Regions from separate parts of the Massilia sp. GER05 genome, predicted to be linked through region 2. Evidence: predicted binding sites of a transcription regulator. Region 2 holds the regulator's gene; each other region holds the start of a gene.
What was found. Region 2 encodes sigma-54, which starts transcription at its own class of promoters, with help from an activator protein. Its sites were predicted from a motif close to TGGCANGNAANCTGCTTT; they were not measured.

Region 1: a site for sigma-54 is predicted at 2,369-2,386, ahead of ACL58G_RS05530 (PEP-CTERM sorting domain-containing protein). Genes of this name have one in related genera too.
Region 3: a site for sigma-54 is predicted at 1,682-1,699, ahead of ACL58G_RS03700 (PEP-CTERM sorting domain-containing protein). Genes of this name have one in related genera too.
Region 4: a site for sigma-54 is predicted at 2,767-2,784, ahead of ACL58G_RS03405 (DVUA0089 family protein). Genes of this name have one in related genera too.

The regions. Positions count from the first base shown of each region.
Region 1 covers NZ_CP178858.1:1,235,994-1,240,056, reverse strand. The annotation lists gene ACL58G_RS05535 (dihydrolipoyl dehydrogenase) at 1-1,324, opposite strand, end outside; gene ACL58G_RS05530 (PEP-CTERM sorting domain-containing protein) at 1,534-2,271, opposite strand; gene ACL58G_RS05525 (primosomal protein N') at 2,584-4,063, opposite strand, start outside.
Region 2 covers NZ_CP178858.1:416,254-420,316, reverse strand. The annotation lists gene lptB (LPS export ABC transporter ATP-binding protein) at 1-605, shown strand, start outside; gene ACL58G_RS01820 (RNA polymerase factor sigma-54) at 608-2,110, shown strand; gene hpf (ribosome hibernation-promoting factor, HPF/YfiA family) at 2,173-2,532, shown strand; partial or broken gene ACL58G_RS01810 (enoyl-CoA hydratase/isomerase family protein) at 2,636-3,713, shown strand; partial or broken gene rapZ (RNase adapter RapZ) at 3,956-4,063, opposite strand, start outside.
Region 3 covers NZ_CP178858.1:837,487-841,549, reverse strand. The annotation lists gene ACL58G_RS03705 (IS4 family transposase) at 1-591, opposite strand, end outside; gene ACL58G_RS03700 (PEP-CTERM sorting domain-containing protein) at 715-1,611, opposite strand; gene ACL58G_RS03695 (PEP-CTERM sorting domain-containing protein) at 1,922-2,833, opposite strand; gene ACL58G_RS03690 (glycosyltransferase) at 3,022-4,063, opposite strand, start outside.
Region 4 covers NZ_CP178858.1:760,417-764,479, forward strand. The annotation lists gene ACL58G_RS03385 (cytochrome c1) at 1-677, shown strand, start outside; gene ACL58G_RS03390 (glutathione S-transferase N-terminal domain-containing protein) at 768-1,379, shown strand; gene ACL58G_RS03395 (ClpXP protease specificity-enhancing factor) at 1,470-1,943, shown strand; tRNA gene ACL58G_RS03400 (tRNA-Thr) at 1,965-2,040, shown strand; gene ACL58G_RS03405 (DVUA0089 family protein) at 2,114-2,734, opposite strand; gene rtcA (RNA 3'-terminal phosphate cyclase) at 2,842-3,870, opposite strand; partial or broken gene ACL58G_RS03415 (RtcB family protein) at 3,895-4,063, opposite strand, start outside.

The DNA.
Region 1 (4,063 bases), 820 kb from region 2:
ACGGCATCTCCAGCATCTGGTCCACCGTCAGGCGCGACTGCACGGCCCAGGCGAGCAGGTGGCCGATGTGTTCGCCGCGCGGCGCGATCATCTCGGCGCCGAGGAAGCGTCCCGTGCGGTATTCGCCGTACACGCGCAGCATGCCCTTGTTCTGCAACATGACGCGGCTGCGGCCCTGGTTCTCGAACGACACCTGCCCCACCGCGAACTTCGATTTGCCCGGCGCGCACAGCGCCTTGTAGCTGGCGCCCAAGGTGACGATGTTCGGTTCCGTGAACGCGGCCGTCAGCGGCGCGCGGCGCAGGCCGGGGCGGATGTCCGGGAAGCGGCCGGCATTGTCGCCCGCGATCTTGCCGTGGTCGGCCGCTTCCGGCAGCACGGGGCGCTCCTGGTTGGCGTCGCCCGCGATGAAGATGTGGCTGTTCCCGCACTGCATGGTGCGCGGGTCGAAGACCGGCACGCCGCTGGCGTCGAGCGCGATGCCGGCGTTTTCCAGGCCCAGGTCGTGCACGTTCGGCGTGCGGCCTGCCGCCTGCAGCACGTATTGAAAGCGTTCCGTGATCGCCTCGTCGTGGCGGCCCGTCGTCAGCACGACGTCGTCGCCGTCCTGTTCCGCTTTCAGGATGCGCGACTGGAAATGGATGTCGAGTTCTTCGCACAGCACGCGCGACGCCGTCTTGAGCACGACCGGATCGGACAACTGCGCCACGCTGCCGCCGCGCGCATACACGCGCGTGCGCACGCCCAGCCGCGCGAGGGCCTGGCCGATTTCCAGGCCGATGACGCCCGTGCCGATCACGGCCACGGACCGCGGCAGGTCGTTCCAGTAAAACACGTCGTCGCTCGTGATCACGCCGGGGCCCACATTTTCCAGCGTCGGCAGGCGCGTGGGGCTGGACCCGGTGGCGATGACGATGCGGCGGGCGTCGATCTCCGTGTGGTCGTCGACCTGCAGCGTGTGCGGATCGACGAAGCGGGTATGGCCACGCACCTTGTCTTCATCCGGCATCGCGTCGACGCCGTCGACCACGAAGCCGACGAAGCGGTCGCGTTCGCGCCGCACGCGCTCCATCACGGCGACGCCGTCGATGCGGGTCGTCCCGGGATGGACGCCGAACTGGGGGGCCAGGTGCAGCATGTGGGCAGCCTCGGCGGCCGCGATCAGGAGTTTGCTGGGCATGCAGCCCACGCGCGCGCACGTGGTGCCGTACACGCCGCGTTCGATCAGCACCGTCCGCGCCCCCTGCGCCTTCGCGGCGCGGTAGGCGACCAGCCCCGCCGTGCCGGCGCCGATTACGGCCACGTCGACCATTATTTTTTGCATCTCCACTCCTTTGGTTCGCCCATGACGATACGCCATTTTCGGAGTTTCCGCTGATGGCTCGACAGCGCGAGGCCGGGGCATGCAGGGAGGAACAAAGGAAAAGCTGCAGATTACTATTCGGGCTCTTTCCCCCCGAATCACGGATGCTGGGGGGAAAGATCGTCTTCGATGGATTTCAGGCTTTTATGCGATTTTCACCGCTTTGAATATTACAAGACGCAAGCGGATTTACGACGGCGCGCGCAGCCCAGGCCGATCAAACCAGCACTCAGCAGGCCAAGCGTTGCCGGTTCGGGCACGGTGCCCGGCTCCACGAAGCCCGCCGCCATCGTGACCCAGCTGCCACTGTCCGTCACCTGCAGCGCAAAATAACCATGGGCAGACCAGAATGCGGGATCATATTCCTGATGCACGAAGCACCCTTCAGAATACGACGGCGCAAATCCGAAGGCGAGGCCGGATGCGGTGGAAACGCCGGGGTCGACGCAGGTGGGGCCGGGAACAGTTACGCCGGGGCTGCCGGAAAAGCCCAAAGTGGCATCCCAGAACGAATCACCTTGATAGTCACCCACGCCGAGGCTGCCACCGGCCGCGACAAAAGCAGCGAGTTTCGTGCTATCTGCAGGGGTCATGAACGGGCCGGCATCGCTGCAGCAGTTATACGGTGAATCGACGTACACACCGCTGTAATTGGCAAGGTTTGCCGTTGTCAGGAACCCGTACGATTGGAAGTCGATCAGGGCAGTACCTGCGGTGTAATTTACCGACGTGCGCCCCACGTTGTTCAAAAATAGAACCGGCTTCGAAGGGTCCGAGGCCGCAAGCTGGTTGATGACAGGATTGACGAAACTCGCGTCGCCGTGAAAGCCGATCGCATCGCTCCCGATCAGGAAAACAGCACCTGCTGAGGCATACTGAGCCGCGAACAGGGTCGCCAGCATCACCATGAATGATCCGAGCATTCTTTTGACTCGATACAGTGCACTAGACATATCATTCTCCATTCGGTTGGTAATCAAGACTCCCTTTACTGCGAATTGAGATTCAGCAATTACCATGCCAATTTTAAATTTTCAATGAAATCAAGTGCTTGCTGATTTGGATTTGGCGCTTCCTGATTTAGTGTAAATACTCTCGACAGATAGTGACGGGGTAATTGTAAAATCCAATTACAAGGCATTTCATTTTGCGCTCAGAGCGTGCCCTGGTAATAGAGCCACGCCGTCGTCTTTTCTTTTCCAGGGAAACCGGCACATGCCTCAAATATCAAGAGGATCGACTTCCAGCGACCACCGCACCCGCGACTTCATCGCCCGCAGCACGTCGACCCACTCGGTCAAAAACGCCTGCAGCGCCGGCCGCGAATTCGATTCGACGAGCAGCTGCGCGCGATCGACGTTGTGCACGCGGGTCATCGTCATCGGGATCGGCTCGTTGATGACGACCGTGTCCGACGGCACCGCGTCGCGCGCCGCCCCGAGGAATTCGATCGCCGTCGCCAGCTCGGGCGCCTCGGCACGCAGCAGCGCCTGGTACATGTAGGGCGGCAGCGCCGCCTGGTGACGCTCTTCCAGCAGGCTGCCGGCAAAGCGGTCATAGTCGTGCCGCATCACGGCGCCGTACAGCGGATGCTGGCAGTAGCGCGACTGGATCAGCACCTCGGATTCCAGTCCGGCGCGACCGGCGCGGCCCGCGACCTGCATCAGCTGCGCGAACAGCCGCTCGCTGGCGCGGTAGTCCTGCGAGAACAGCGCCGTGTCGGGATTCAGCACGCCGACGAGCGTCAGCCTTTTGAAATCGTGGCCCTTCGCGACCATTTGCGTGCCGATCAGGATGTCGACGTCGCCCCGGTGCACCGTGTCGAACGCCTCCTGCGCGCTGCCCTTGCGGCGCGTGGAATCGGCGTCGATGCGCAGGATGCGCGCGTCCGGGAACAGCGCCTGCAGGCCTTCCTCGATGCGCTGCGTGCCGCGGCCCAGCGGCTGCAAATCGATGTTGCCGCAGGTCGGGCACGCGTGCGGAATGCGCAGTTCGAGCGAGCAGTGGTGGCAGCGGAGCCGCCGCTCCGGCCGGTGCAAGACCATGAACGCGGTGCAGCGCGTGCAGTTGCTGATCCAGCCGCACGCCTCGCAGCACAGCACGGGCGCATAGCCGCGCCGGTTCAGGAACAGTAGCGACTGTTCTCCCCGTTCCATGCGCAGGCGCAGCGCCTGCATCAGCGCCGACGTGAGGCCCTCCTTCGGCTTGTCGCGCTCCATGTCGATGAGTTTCACGCGCGGGAGTACGGCGTCGCGCACGGCGCGCTCGCGCAGTTCGAGCCTGCGGTAGCGGCCCGTCTGCGCGTGGTGCCAGCTTTCCAGCGACGGCGTCGCGGAGCCCAGCACGATGGGGATGCCCAGTTGGCGCGCGCGCCACACGGCCAGGTCGCGCGCCGAATAGCGCAGGCCTTCCTGCTGCTTGTACGACGGGTCGTGCTCCTCGTCGATCACGATCATCTTCAGATTCGGCAGCGACGCGAGGATCGCCAGCCGCGTCCCGAGCACGATGCGCGCGCGGCCCGTGTGCGCGGCCAGCCAGTGCAGCATGCGCTCGCCTTCCGAAAGACTGCTGTGCAGCGTGGCCAGCATCACGCCGGGGAAGCGCGCGCGGATGTTCGCTTCCAGCTGCGGCGTCAGGTTGATCTCGGGGACCAGGATCAGGATCTGCGCGTCTTCATCGCGCGCGAGTACCTGGGCGCAC
Region 2 (4,063 bases):
CGTTCTACATGATCGTGGGCCTCGTGCCGTCGGACGCCGGCAGCATCGACATCAACGGCACCGACATCACCGGCCTGCCGATCCACCGGCGCGCGCTGCTCGGACTGTCGTACCTGCCGCAGGAAGCGTCCGTGTTCCGCAAGCTGACGGTGGAAGAGAACATCCGCGCCGTGCTGGAATTGCAGCGCGAGAACGGCAAGTCGCTCACCAAGGCGCGCATCACCGAACGTCTCGACGAGCTGCTGGCCGAGCTGCAGATCGAGAAGCTGCGCGAGAGCCCGGCGCTGTCGCTGTCCGGTGGCGAACGCCGCCGGGTGGAGATCGCGCGCGCGCTCGCGACCAATCCGCGCTTCGTGCTGCTGGACGAACCGTTCGCCGGCGTGGATCCAATCGCCGTGATCGAGATCCAACGCATCGTGCGCTTCCTGAAGGAGCGCGGCATCGGCGTGCTGATCACGGACCATAATGTGCGCGAGACGCTGGGCATCTGCGACCGCGCCTACATCATCAACCAGGGCGCGGTGCTGGCATCGGGCCGTCCCGACGACATCATCGCCAACGAATCGGTGCGCCGCGTCTACCTGGGCGAACACTTCCGAATGTAGTCATGAAACAGACGCTGCAACTCAAGACCTCACAGCACCTTGCACTGACGCCGCAACTGCAGCAATCGATCCGCCTGCTGCAGTTGTCCACGCTCGAGCTGCACCAGGAAATCGAGCAGGTCCTGAGCGAGAACCCGCTGCTCGAACGGCTCGACGATCCGCTCGACCGCTCCGTGCGGTTGCTGGCCGACGGCGCCATCAACAGTGCCCCGTCCTCGTCACAGGCGGGCGAGGCGCCGGCCGCGCAGGGCAATGGCGACGAAGGCGGCAGTGCGCCCGCCGAGAGCGGCAATGGCGAAGGCGGTGACGCCGGCGGCGACAGCGGAGAAAGCGGCGGCGAAGGCGGCGAGGACTGGGGCGAATACGGCCGCAGCGGCAGCGGCGGCGGCGAGGACGAGGACGGCCGCCCGCAGCTGGAAGCGAGCCCCGTCACGCTGCGCGAACATTTGATGGAGCAGGTGCGCCTGACGTGCTGCGCGGCGCGCGACTGCGCGCTCGTGGAACTCGTCGTCGATGCGCTCGACGACAACGGCTATCTGGAAGAACCGCTGGAAGACATCCATGCGCGCCTGCCGGAAGAACTGGAGATCGAGTTCGACGAATTGCGCACGGCGCTCGCCATGGTGCAGAGCATGGACCCGCCGGGCGTGGGCGCGCGCAGCGCGGCCGAGTGCCTGGCGCTGCAGATCCGCCGCATGCCCGGCGTGCCGATGGTGACGCGGCGCATGGCGCTCGTCATCGTCGAAAAATACCTGACGTGGTTCGCGCAGCGCGAATTCAACAAGCTGAAGAAGGCGCTCGATTGCGACGACGAAGACCTGCGCGAAGCCCAGGCCGTCATCCGCCAGTGCAATCCGCATCCGGGCGCGGCGTTCGCGTCGGACGTGTCGGACTTCGTCGTGCCCGACGTGATCGTGCGCCGCGCCAAGGATGGCTGGAGCGTGCAGCTGAATCCGGAAGTGATGCCGCGCCTGCGCGTGAACAGCCTGTACGCGTCGCTGATGAAGCAGGGCAAATCGGAAGCGCAGATGAACGCGCAGTTGCAGGAAGCCAAGTGGCTCATCAAGAACATGCGCCAGCGCTTCGACACGATCCTGCGTGTAGCTCAGGCAATTGTCGATCGGCAGCGCAACTTTTTTTCCCACGGCGCAGTCGCGATGCGGCCCCTTGTTTTACGTGAGATAGCTGATACACTAGGTCTACACGAGAGCACAATTTCTCGAGTCACAACTCAGAAATATATGCTGACCCCGCACGGCATGTTCGAGTTGAAGTATTTCTTCGGGAGTCACGTTGCCACCGAAGCGGGAGGCGAAGCATCGTCGACGGCAATACGGGCCCTCATCGTACAACTCACAGGAGCAGAAGACCCCAAGAATCCATTATCCGATAGCAAGATCGCGGAGATGCTAGGGGAACAGGGAATGGTCATCGCGCGACGCACGGTCGCAAAATACCGTGAGGCGCTGAAAATCCCGCCCGTCAGTCTCCGCAAATCCTTGTAACAAACACTGTCCCATTGCGCAGATGCGCGCACGGCAGGCAGTGCATCTTCAAAGGAGTGTGTATGAATCTCACAATCAGCGGACATCATCTCGATGTAACTCCAGCCATCCGAGAATACGTACAGAACAAGCTCGAACGCATCACCCGTCATTTCGATCAAGTGATCGACTCACACGTCATCCTCTGCATCGACAATCTCACCGAGAAAGAAAAACGCCAGAAAGCCGAGATCAACCTGCGCCTCGCGGGCAAGATCGTCCATGTCGCCAGTGCCGCGCACGATCTATACGCCGCGATCGACATGCTGATGGACCGCCTGGACCGCCAGGTCGTCAAGTACAAGCAAATGCTCAAGGATCATGACAACGCGTGTATCAAGCGCATGTCCGAAGGTGGGGAGGAGGAGCCCGCCGCGGCGTAATGCCACGCGTGCAGTAGCACCAAGGAGTAAAGGGCGCATCGGCGCCCTTTTAGTTTTTATGGGCGCTACAATGCTGCTCTGATTATTTCAATAACAACGAGACATGACTGCACACGTTCTGACGCGGGTTGCCAACCGCAGCGGCATCGTCACCCTGGACCGCCCGAAGGCGCTGAACTCGCTGTCGCTGGACATGGTCCGTGCGCTCACCGCCACGCTGCTCGCCTGGCGCGACGATGCATCGATCGACGCCGTCGTCATCGGAAGCAGCAGCGAAAAGGCCTTGTGCGCCGGCGGCGACATCCGCTTTTTCCACGAGGCCGGCCGCGCCACGCCGCAGACCGGCAGCCCGCTGCTGGAAGATTTCTTCACCGAGGAATACGCGCTCAACCACCTCATTCACTTCTATCCGAAGCCGTACATTGCGCTGATGGATGGCGTCGTGATGGGCGGCGGGATGGGCATCGCGCAGGGCGGGCCGGATTGCGGCCTGCGCATCGTGACGGAGCGCTCGAAGATCGCCATGCCCGAAGTGAACATCGGCCTGTTCCCGGACGTGGGCGGCAGCCACTTCCTGTCGCACGCGCCGGGCCGCCTCGGCCACTATCTCGGCGTGACGGGCGTGACGATCGGCGCGGCCGATGCGATCTACGTCGGCCTGGCCGACGTGTTCGTGCCGGGCGCGCAGCTGGATGCGCTGCGCGCGCTGATCGAGACGACGCCGGGCGCGGAACTGCCCGCCGCGATCCGCGCGTTCGCCGCGCCGTTCCCGGCCGGCGCGAGCGAACTGGAAGCGCAGCGCGACGCGATCGACCGCCACTTCGGCGCGGACTCCGTCGCGGCCGTGATGGCATCGCTGGAGACGGATGGGAGCCCGTTCGCGCAAAAGACCTTGGCCACGCTGCGCCAGCGCTCGCCGCTGATGATGTCGGTAACGCGTGAGATGCTCGTGCGCGGGGAAGCGCTCGGCGTCGCGGACTGCCTGCGCATGGAGCGCTCGCTCGTGCGCCGCACGTTCGAACACGGCGAAGTGCTCGAAGGCGTGCGCGCGCTCGTGATCGACAAGGACAATGCGCCGCGTTGGAATCCGCCCACGCTCGATGCGGTCACGCCGGAGATGGTCGCGTGGTTCTTCGCGCCCGTTCTGGCCTGAACACGCGCATCCCTTGCGCGCTTTGTGATCTCGCTGGAAGCAGACGCGTTCCGCCTGGACGCACCGGATCGCCCCGTGCTGTTCGCGAAATTCGAACCGGCCGGTCCGCTGCGGTGAAGAGCGGCTTCTACCGGCTGCTCGACGAGTTCTTTTGATTTCCGCGCGGGCTCGGCGAGCCCGCCTACGCCGGGATCACGTACGGTGGGCATTTGAGGCCGGGGGCCTCAAATGAAACGTGCCACGCGTGAAGCATGCGTCGTGTTGGCGGTGTCAGGGCTGCTCGCGGTGGCGCACGACGACGCGTTCCGTGTCGCTGAAATACGCGCCGAGCCGCTCCGCCATGTACACGGAGCGGTGCTGGCCGCCCGTGCAACCGAC
Region 3 (4,063 bases), 420 kb from region 2:
AAGCTGCTTTGCGTACAGCATTTCATTGGTCGAGTATGGGCCGAACGCGGCACTATGCACCAGGTGCGTGGGCAGCGACGTGAGGGTGACACCGCGCACTTGCGGATAGCTGGCGACCGTATCGCTGGCGTAGCTCTGGGCGCCAAAGTGGTTGCGATTTTCCGCAGTGTCGTGCGTGCGCAAGGTCGTCCCGTCCATGGCGAACAGCTGCAGTCCTTTGAACAGGTAAGCCATCCTGTCCTGCGTCACCCAATGCCTTGCCGAGCGCTCGAATAGCCACTTCAAGGGCTCAGGTCCGACGCGCTGGCGCGCTTGGGCCGCAGCGCTTTTGCTGACGAACGGCGTCTGCGCGTCCGGTAGCGCCAAACCAAGATCATCCAGCACTTCGCTGATCGATTTGTGCCGATACAAAGCCAGTGCCACCATCAGCCATACAACCTGCTCGGCAGGCAGGCGACGATGCCGGATACTCGTCGCTTCCGTGCTCATGACGGCCTGCTCGATCCATTCGTATGGCAAATGCTCCCCCAACCTTGCCCAGTCGGGAGCCTCAAGATGATTTGCCAGAAAATGCAGAGTGTCGTCGAACATGGCGACGAAGGTTAACAGCGATGCCCGGCGTTTACAACGATTAAATAAAAATGCCGTTCAGTCTTAACTGAACGGCATTACGGCCGAGGCCGCGGTTTTGCATGGTGCCGATGCCTGTCCGGATCAGGCCTTCGGAGCGCGGCGGCGCTTGGCGCCGACCAGGCCCAGCATGCCCATACCCAGCAGCATGATGCTTGCCGGTTCCGGCACGCGGCCGTTTTCGACCGAGAAGGCGCCGTCGACCTTGAACACCAGGTCGTCCGTCGTCACGCTGTAGTCCGGGAACAGGGCGTCGCCACCTTTGTGGAAGCCGTTGGTCAGCGAGTCGCCGGCCGGCAGGTTCAGGTTCGAGTCGTATTTGAACGTCACGCTCGTCAGGCCAGCCAGGTAGTCCTGGTTGATGAAGTCGCCCGACTCGAGGATCGCAGCGGTCATCTTGGTCGAACCGATGCCGACGCCGGTAGCGCTGTCGGTGGTGAACGTCGACAGCGTGACGTTCGGATCGACGGTCAGCAGGGCAACCATGATGCCGTCATCGAAACCGGTGCCGGTGCTGGTGAAGGCGTTGGCTTGGGTGTCGTAATAGATGGCGACCTTATTCGCGCCCGGGGTGTTGTTCAGGCCAAAGCTGGCGTTCAGCGTGGTGCCCGCCGTGCTGGACGTTTTCACGAATTCGCTCAGCTTTGCCACGATCGTGAATTCGAAAGCCGAGGAGTCGTTCGGGGCGCCGTCTGCGGTCGAGTCCAGGTTGCCACGGAAATTGGCGGTCGTGCTGCCATTGACGGCGGACAGGTTGGCTTGATACAGGAAGTCGAATTGTTTGCCTACGGTCAGTTGCTGAGCGCTCGGGATCCCCTTGGCGACGCCGCTGCCGGTCGAGTTCCAGTCCAGGCTGGTCACGTTGGTAGCGTAGACACCGCCGCTACCGTCTTGCAGAGTGAATGCTTGTGCCGACGATGCAGCGAATGCGAAACCGAGTGCGGCTGCAACCGGAATCAATTTGCGGAACGAAATCTTCATGTTGGCTCCAAGTGGATGCTTATTAAGTTGTTCGGTATAGGCGCCGCGTTCTGCGGGCTTGTTCCTACTTAATGCAAACCCCGTGCCAGTCTTTTCTTTTCTTTATAAATCAAAAGCTTACGTCGAAAACTTGCGTCCGGGGTAGGCCAACTGTAAAAAATTCCGATTTTTTATGTGTCCTTGCGTAAAGTTTTTAGATGTTTTTGGGAAAGAATGCGTGAAGGAAATCGGTCATATCATAAAGAAAGTTGCGCACAATAAAAAACCGCGGCCGTAGCCGCGGTTTTCGTGATGCCGATGCCTGTCCGGATCAGGCCTTCGGAGCGCGGCGGCGCTTGGCGCCGACCAGGCCCAGCATGCCCATACCCAGCAGCATGATGCTTGCCGGTTCCGGCACGCGGCCGTTCTCGACGGAGGTCGCGCCGTCGACCTTGAACACCAGGTCGTTCGGCGTCACACCGTACGCCGGGAACAGGTCCGTGTTGCCGCCGGCGCCAGAGTGGAACGAGCTGGTCATCGAGTCGAGTGCCGGCAGGTTCAGGTTCGAATCGAACTTGAAGCTCACGTTCGTCAGACCCTTCAGATAGTTCTGGTTGATGAAGTCGCCGCTTTCCATGATCGAAGCCGTCATCTTGGTCGAACCCAGGCCGCTGCCGGTGACGACGTTGGTGGTGAACGTGGAGAGCGTGCTGGCCGGGTCGACGGTCAGCAGGGCAACCATGACGCCGTCGTCGAAGCCGGTGCCGGCGCTGGTGAAGGCGTTGGCTTTGGTGTCGTAGAAGATCGCCACTTTGTTGGCGCCGACGGTGTTGTTCAGGCCGAAGGTTGCGCTCACCGTCTTGTTGACCGGATCGGCCGACGACGTTTTCACGTATTCGCTCAGCTTTGCCACGATCGTGAACTCGAAAGCCGACGAGTCGTTCGCCACGCCATCCGCGGTCGAATCCAGGTTGCCGCGGAAGTTGCCAGTGGTCTGGCCATTAACGGACGACAGGTTCGCCTGATACAGGAAATTAAAGGGATTGCCTTGCGTCAGTGCCACGCCGTTGGCGATGCCTTTGGCAACGCCGCTGCCGGTGGAGTTCCAGTCCAGGCTATTCACGTTGGATGCGTACGTTACGCCAGCACCATTTTGCAGGGTGAATGCTTGTGCCGACGATGCGGCGAAGACCAGACCAAGGGCGGCTGCGACCGGGATCAGTTTGCGGAACGAATTCTTCATTTAGGCTCCAAAAGTGGATGCGTGTTAGGTTTGTTCGGTTAAACCGCATGTTCATTGATGCGGCTTATGCCAACCCTAATGCAAATGCCGTGCCAGGAGTTGTTCTGCTGTTCTAAATCAACGACTTATGAATAAATGCAAAAAAATACCCGATTCGGGGGGAGGGCTGCTGTAAAAAATTCCGACAGTCACTGAATAGCGTTCGTTAACGCACTTTTTTGATTCTCGGTTGCAACGGAATTGGCCTCCACGTAAGTGGTCGGTGCATGGCGATGGAATGCCTGTACGCCTTCCAGAAACGCCGTCATGCGTTGCGCCGCCGGATAGTTGGAGAAGGCGTCGGCCACGCGACGGGCGCCTGCCCTCAGCGCCGGATCGTCGAGCATTGCGCGCACCTGGCGCGTCAGTTTCTTGGCGCGGAAGCGGTCGGCGCGCAGAAGGGCGCCAGCACCGGCCTTGATGACGCCGCTCATGTTCAGGAACTGGTCGAGATTGCTGGCGATGCCGAGCACCGGCACGCCGGCGGCCAACGCCTGCTGGCTGGTCGGGCTGCCGCCGTTGCAGACGACGAGGCTGGCGCGCTTGGCCGCCAGGTCGCCCGGCAGATAAGGGGCAACGAACGCATTCGTCGGCGCACTGGCCACGTCGATCGTGCCCGCCGTGGCGGCGATGACCGTCACCGGCAGCGGCGCCAGCGCTTCCAGCACGAGCGGCAGCAGGCGGCCCTGGCCGGAACTGCCGAGCGTGACGTAGACGATCGGCTTATCTTCCGGCAATTTATCCCACCAGTCCGGCTTGGCCAGCGGCGGCGCCCAGATGATGGGGCCGATGTAGGCATGCTGCTGGGGCAGGCTCTTCGGCGGGAAGAGATCGGGGACGTCGGCGTACATGCTGTAGTCGGCGTCCGTATACACCTTGCGCAAGTCGGTACCCAGCGACGGCAGGCCGTACTGGCGGCGTACGCGGTTCAGCGGCACGGAATGCGAGGCGAACGCGACCGGACGCGCCATGCGGAAGATCGCATTCGCGATGCGGATCGGCAGCAGGCGCGTCAGCGGGATGTGCGGCACGGCGTAATGCTGCACGACGTACGGGCTCCAGTAGGCGTTCATCAGCGACACGTACGGGATCCGGCGCAGCCGTGCACTGACCGAGAGCGACAGCCGGAAATCGCCGATGACGATGTCCGGACGGACCGCGTCGAGCACGCGCAGGTCGTCTTCGACGTAG
Region 4 (4,063 bases), 340 kb from region 2:
GGGCGCCGGAACGCACCGACATCGCGTCGCTGCAAAACGGCGCCAAGCTGTTCGTCAACTACTGCCTGAACTGCCATTCCGCATCGTCGATGCGCTACAATCGTCTGCGCGATCTGGGTTTGAGCGAAGACCAGATCAAGAACAACCTGCTGTTCTCGGGCGAGAAGGTGGGCGACATGATGACGATCGCAATGCGTCCCGCGGATGCGAAATCCTGGTTCGGCGCCGTGCCGCCGGACCTGTCGGTGATCACGCGCGCGCGCGCCTCGAGCGCGGGCTCCGGCCCCGACTACATCTACACTTACCTGCGCACTTTCTACAAGGACGACGCCCGTCCGACCGGTTGGAACAACCTGGTCGTGCCGAACGTCGCCATGCCGCACGTGCTGTGGCAATTGCAGGGTGTGCGTACGGTCAAGATGGTCGAGGAACCGGATCCGCACGAGCCGGGCAAGACCGTGCACCGCTTCGCCGGCTTCGAGCAGGTGACTCCGGGCACCCTGAGTCAGCAGGAATTCGATACGCAGGTGGCCGACCTGGTCGGATTCATGGACTGGATGGCCGAACCGGCGCGCGATTTTCGCAAGCGCCTGGGCGCGATCGTCGTGATTTTCCTCGCATTATTCGCTTTCCTTGCCTGGTCGTTGAATGCTTCTTATTGGAAAGACGTAAAGTGAGTTGATTGCCCGGTTATAATGCGGGCAATGTCTATTCGGGGTGAGCCGCCTGGCGCTTCACCCCTTTGTTTCTTGAAGGAACTATAAACCATGATGGTTCTCTACTCCGGCACCACGTGCCCGTTCTCCCAGCGCTGCCGCCTGGTCCTGTTCGAAAAGGGCATGGACTTCGAAGTGCGCGACGTGGATTTGTTCAACAAGCCCGAGGACATCTCGACGATGAATCCGTACGGCCAGGTGCCGATCCTGGTCGAGCGCGAACTGATTCTGTACGAATCGAACATCATCAACGAATACATCGACGAGCGCTTCCCGCATCCGCAGTTGATGCCGGCCGACCCGCTCATGCGCGCCCGTGCCCGCCTGATGCTGTTCAACTTTGAAAAGGAACTGTTCGTCCACGTCAACACGCTCGAAAACGAGCGCAACAAGGTGGGCGACAAGAGCCACGACAAGGCGCGCGCCGAAATCCGCGACCGCCTGACGACGCTGGCTCCGCTGTTCCTGAAGAACAAGTACATGCTGGGCGACGAGTTCTCGATGCTGGACGTGGCCATTGCTCCGCTGCTGTGGCGCCTGGATCACTACGGCATCGAACTGTCGAAGACCGCGGCACCGCTGATGAAGTATGCCGAGCGCATCTTCTCGCGTCCGGCCTACATCGAAGCCCTGACCCCGTCCGAAAAGGTGATGCGCCGTTAACGCGCCACCTCCGTTGCACGCCAGTTTACGCCGCCGCAGGCGAATCGAAGTACACTGGCGTGTAACATCTCGCATCATTCCGATCACACCATGCCCGACATCTCCACCAAGCCGTACCTGCTGCGAGCCATTTACGAATGGTGCACGGACAGCGGCTACACGCCTTACCTGGCCGTCAAGGTCGACGCCGCCACCACGGTTCCCATGGAATACGTGAAAAAGGGCGAGATCATCCTGAACATCAGCTACGGCGCGACCTCCGGGCTGAAAATGGACAACGACGCGATCACCTTCCGGGCGCGCTTCAACGGCGTCTCGCGCGAGCTGTACATCCCGGTCCACAACGTGCTGGCCATCTACGCCAACGAAAACGGCCAGGGCATGGCCTTCGACGTGTCGACGACGGCCGCCGACCTGTCCCCGCCCGCACCGGAACCGGCAGCCGCCCCGGCTCCCGGCCTGGCTGCCGTCCCGGCCAAGACGTCCGAGGTGTCGCATGTACCCGACGACGACGACGAACCACCCAAAAAAGGTGGACGCCCCACGTTGACCCGGATCAAATAAGGGTATAATTCTGGCCACATTGCCGGCTTAGCTCATCAGGTAGAGCAGTTGATTTGTAATCATCAGGTGGCGGGTTCGAGTCCTGCAGCCGGCACCAAGATTCAGCGGTAAAAACAAAGGGTTACGCGCTCACGCACGTAACCCTTTTGTGTTTGGGCGTTCAGGGAAGCTTACGAACGCTTGCGGCGCAGCAGCCCGAGAACACCGATACCCAGCAGCGCCAGCGATGCCGGCTCCGGCACGCCCGCCGGCGGCGTCACGGCAGCCGTGTCGACGTTCAGGATATCGAATGCCCAGTGCCCATCGCGCTTGTCGCCGGCCGAGTCGACGAAGCCGTTGCGGAAGTTCTCATTGGCCACGCCATCGCGCGCGAAGCCATCGGCCAGGTTCAATCCGGCGGCGAAGTTGTTGAACTGCTGGACCGTCACCGTGTAGGTCCCGGCCGCCAGCGCACTCTTGTAGTTCACGTCATAGCAGCGGCCCGTCATGAGATCGGCGGCGACGTCGCCGCAGTCCGCATCATCCTGCTCGTAAAGCCTGGCACCCGTACCGTCGAATAGCGACAGGATCGGGTCAAAGCCGCCACGGGCGATCGTATCGCCGAGCGCATTCACACCGCCGGCGTACGACCAGCTGCGCAGGGTCACGGTCGACGTGCCGCTCACCGTGAACGTAAACCGCTGCACGTCGTTGTCATGGCTGAACGCCCCCGTGAAGGACAGGTTGGTTGCGTGTGCGGCAGTCGTCGCAGCGGCCAGCGCGACCATGCCGGCGAAAGTTCTCAATTTCATTTTGCTTCCCAGGTCAGTAGACACCGGAAAAGGCAGCAAAACCTGTGCCACATAAAAATGCAATTGATTTACATAGGGAATTTATTTTATGTCCAGAGAATGTAAAGTTATCCGACATCATTGCGCATTACCGTACAGCGGTCGACACCATCAAGCCGATCGAACGTGAACCGCACAGGCAGGAACGTCTCGATCACCTGTGCGTTGGTACGCGCATGCATCGACACCTCGTCCAGCGTAAAACCCCCTCCGTCGGCCAGCGCGAGCGGGAGCATCATCTGGTCGGCAAGATATTCCGCGAATGCCGCGTGCGACATCAGGTACTTGCGCGCGCGCTGCACGACCTGGCGCGCCACCTGTTCGGACGTGACGGACTTTTCGCCGAACGCCGAGAACACCTCCGTCGCGTGTTCGTAGTCGAGGGTCAGCATCAAGGCATTGCCCGGACCCTGATCGGCCGGCAGGGCGCGTATCAGTAGCTGGTCCTCGCCCCAGTTCATGACCCTGCCGACGCATTCCAGTTCGCGCTGCCCGACCCGTCCCGGAATGCCGGCCACGAACGCCTCGGCGTACGCGGCACGGCGCTCGCCGCGCGTCATCCACATGTGCGGCCGGAGCAGCGCGCATGGCTCCACGCGGGCGACGACGATGCCGCCGCCGGCCGGATAAAACCCGAAACGCTCCAGGCGGATGTCGATGCGGGCGCCCATCTCGGCCAGGCGTGGGCACCAGGCGCGCTGCAGGAATTGCACGGGCGGCGCCATGGGGTTGTGCGTCCCGCCCGCGAGCCGCAAGGTCGACGGCTGATCCGCCTTCAGCAGGGCCGGCAGCACGGTCTGCAGCACCAGGGTGCAGCTCCCGGCCGTGCCGATGGCGAATTCATAGTCGCCGCCGGTGATCGGCCCCGGCACGAACGTCAGGTCCTGGCTGCCGAGTACGGCGCCCGTCGCGTCGCCCCCGCACACCTGCAAGGCCGCCTGCACGGCCACGAGGTGCTGGCGCATCAGGCCGGGCCTGGCGCGGTTCGCGCGGATGTTCCGGATGCGGAAGGACCGCCCCGTGATCATGGCGAGCGTCAGCGCGCTGCGCAGGATTTGCCCGCCGCCCTCGCCGGCCGCGCCATCCAGTTCGATCATGCCATGTCCTTTCATCCTCTCATTTCATCCCTTGACGCAGACGATCTGCTTCAGGGTATGCACAACTTCGACGAGGTCGCTCTGTGCTTGCATCACGGCGTCGATGTCCTTGTAGGCCATCGGGATCTCGTCGATCACGCCGGCATCCTTGCGGCATTCGACGCCCTCGGTGGCGCGCACCTGGTCGTCGACC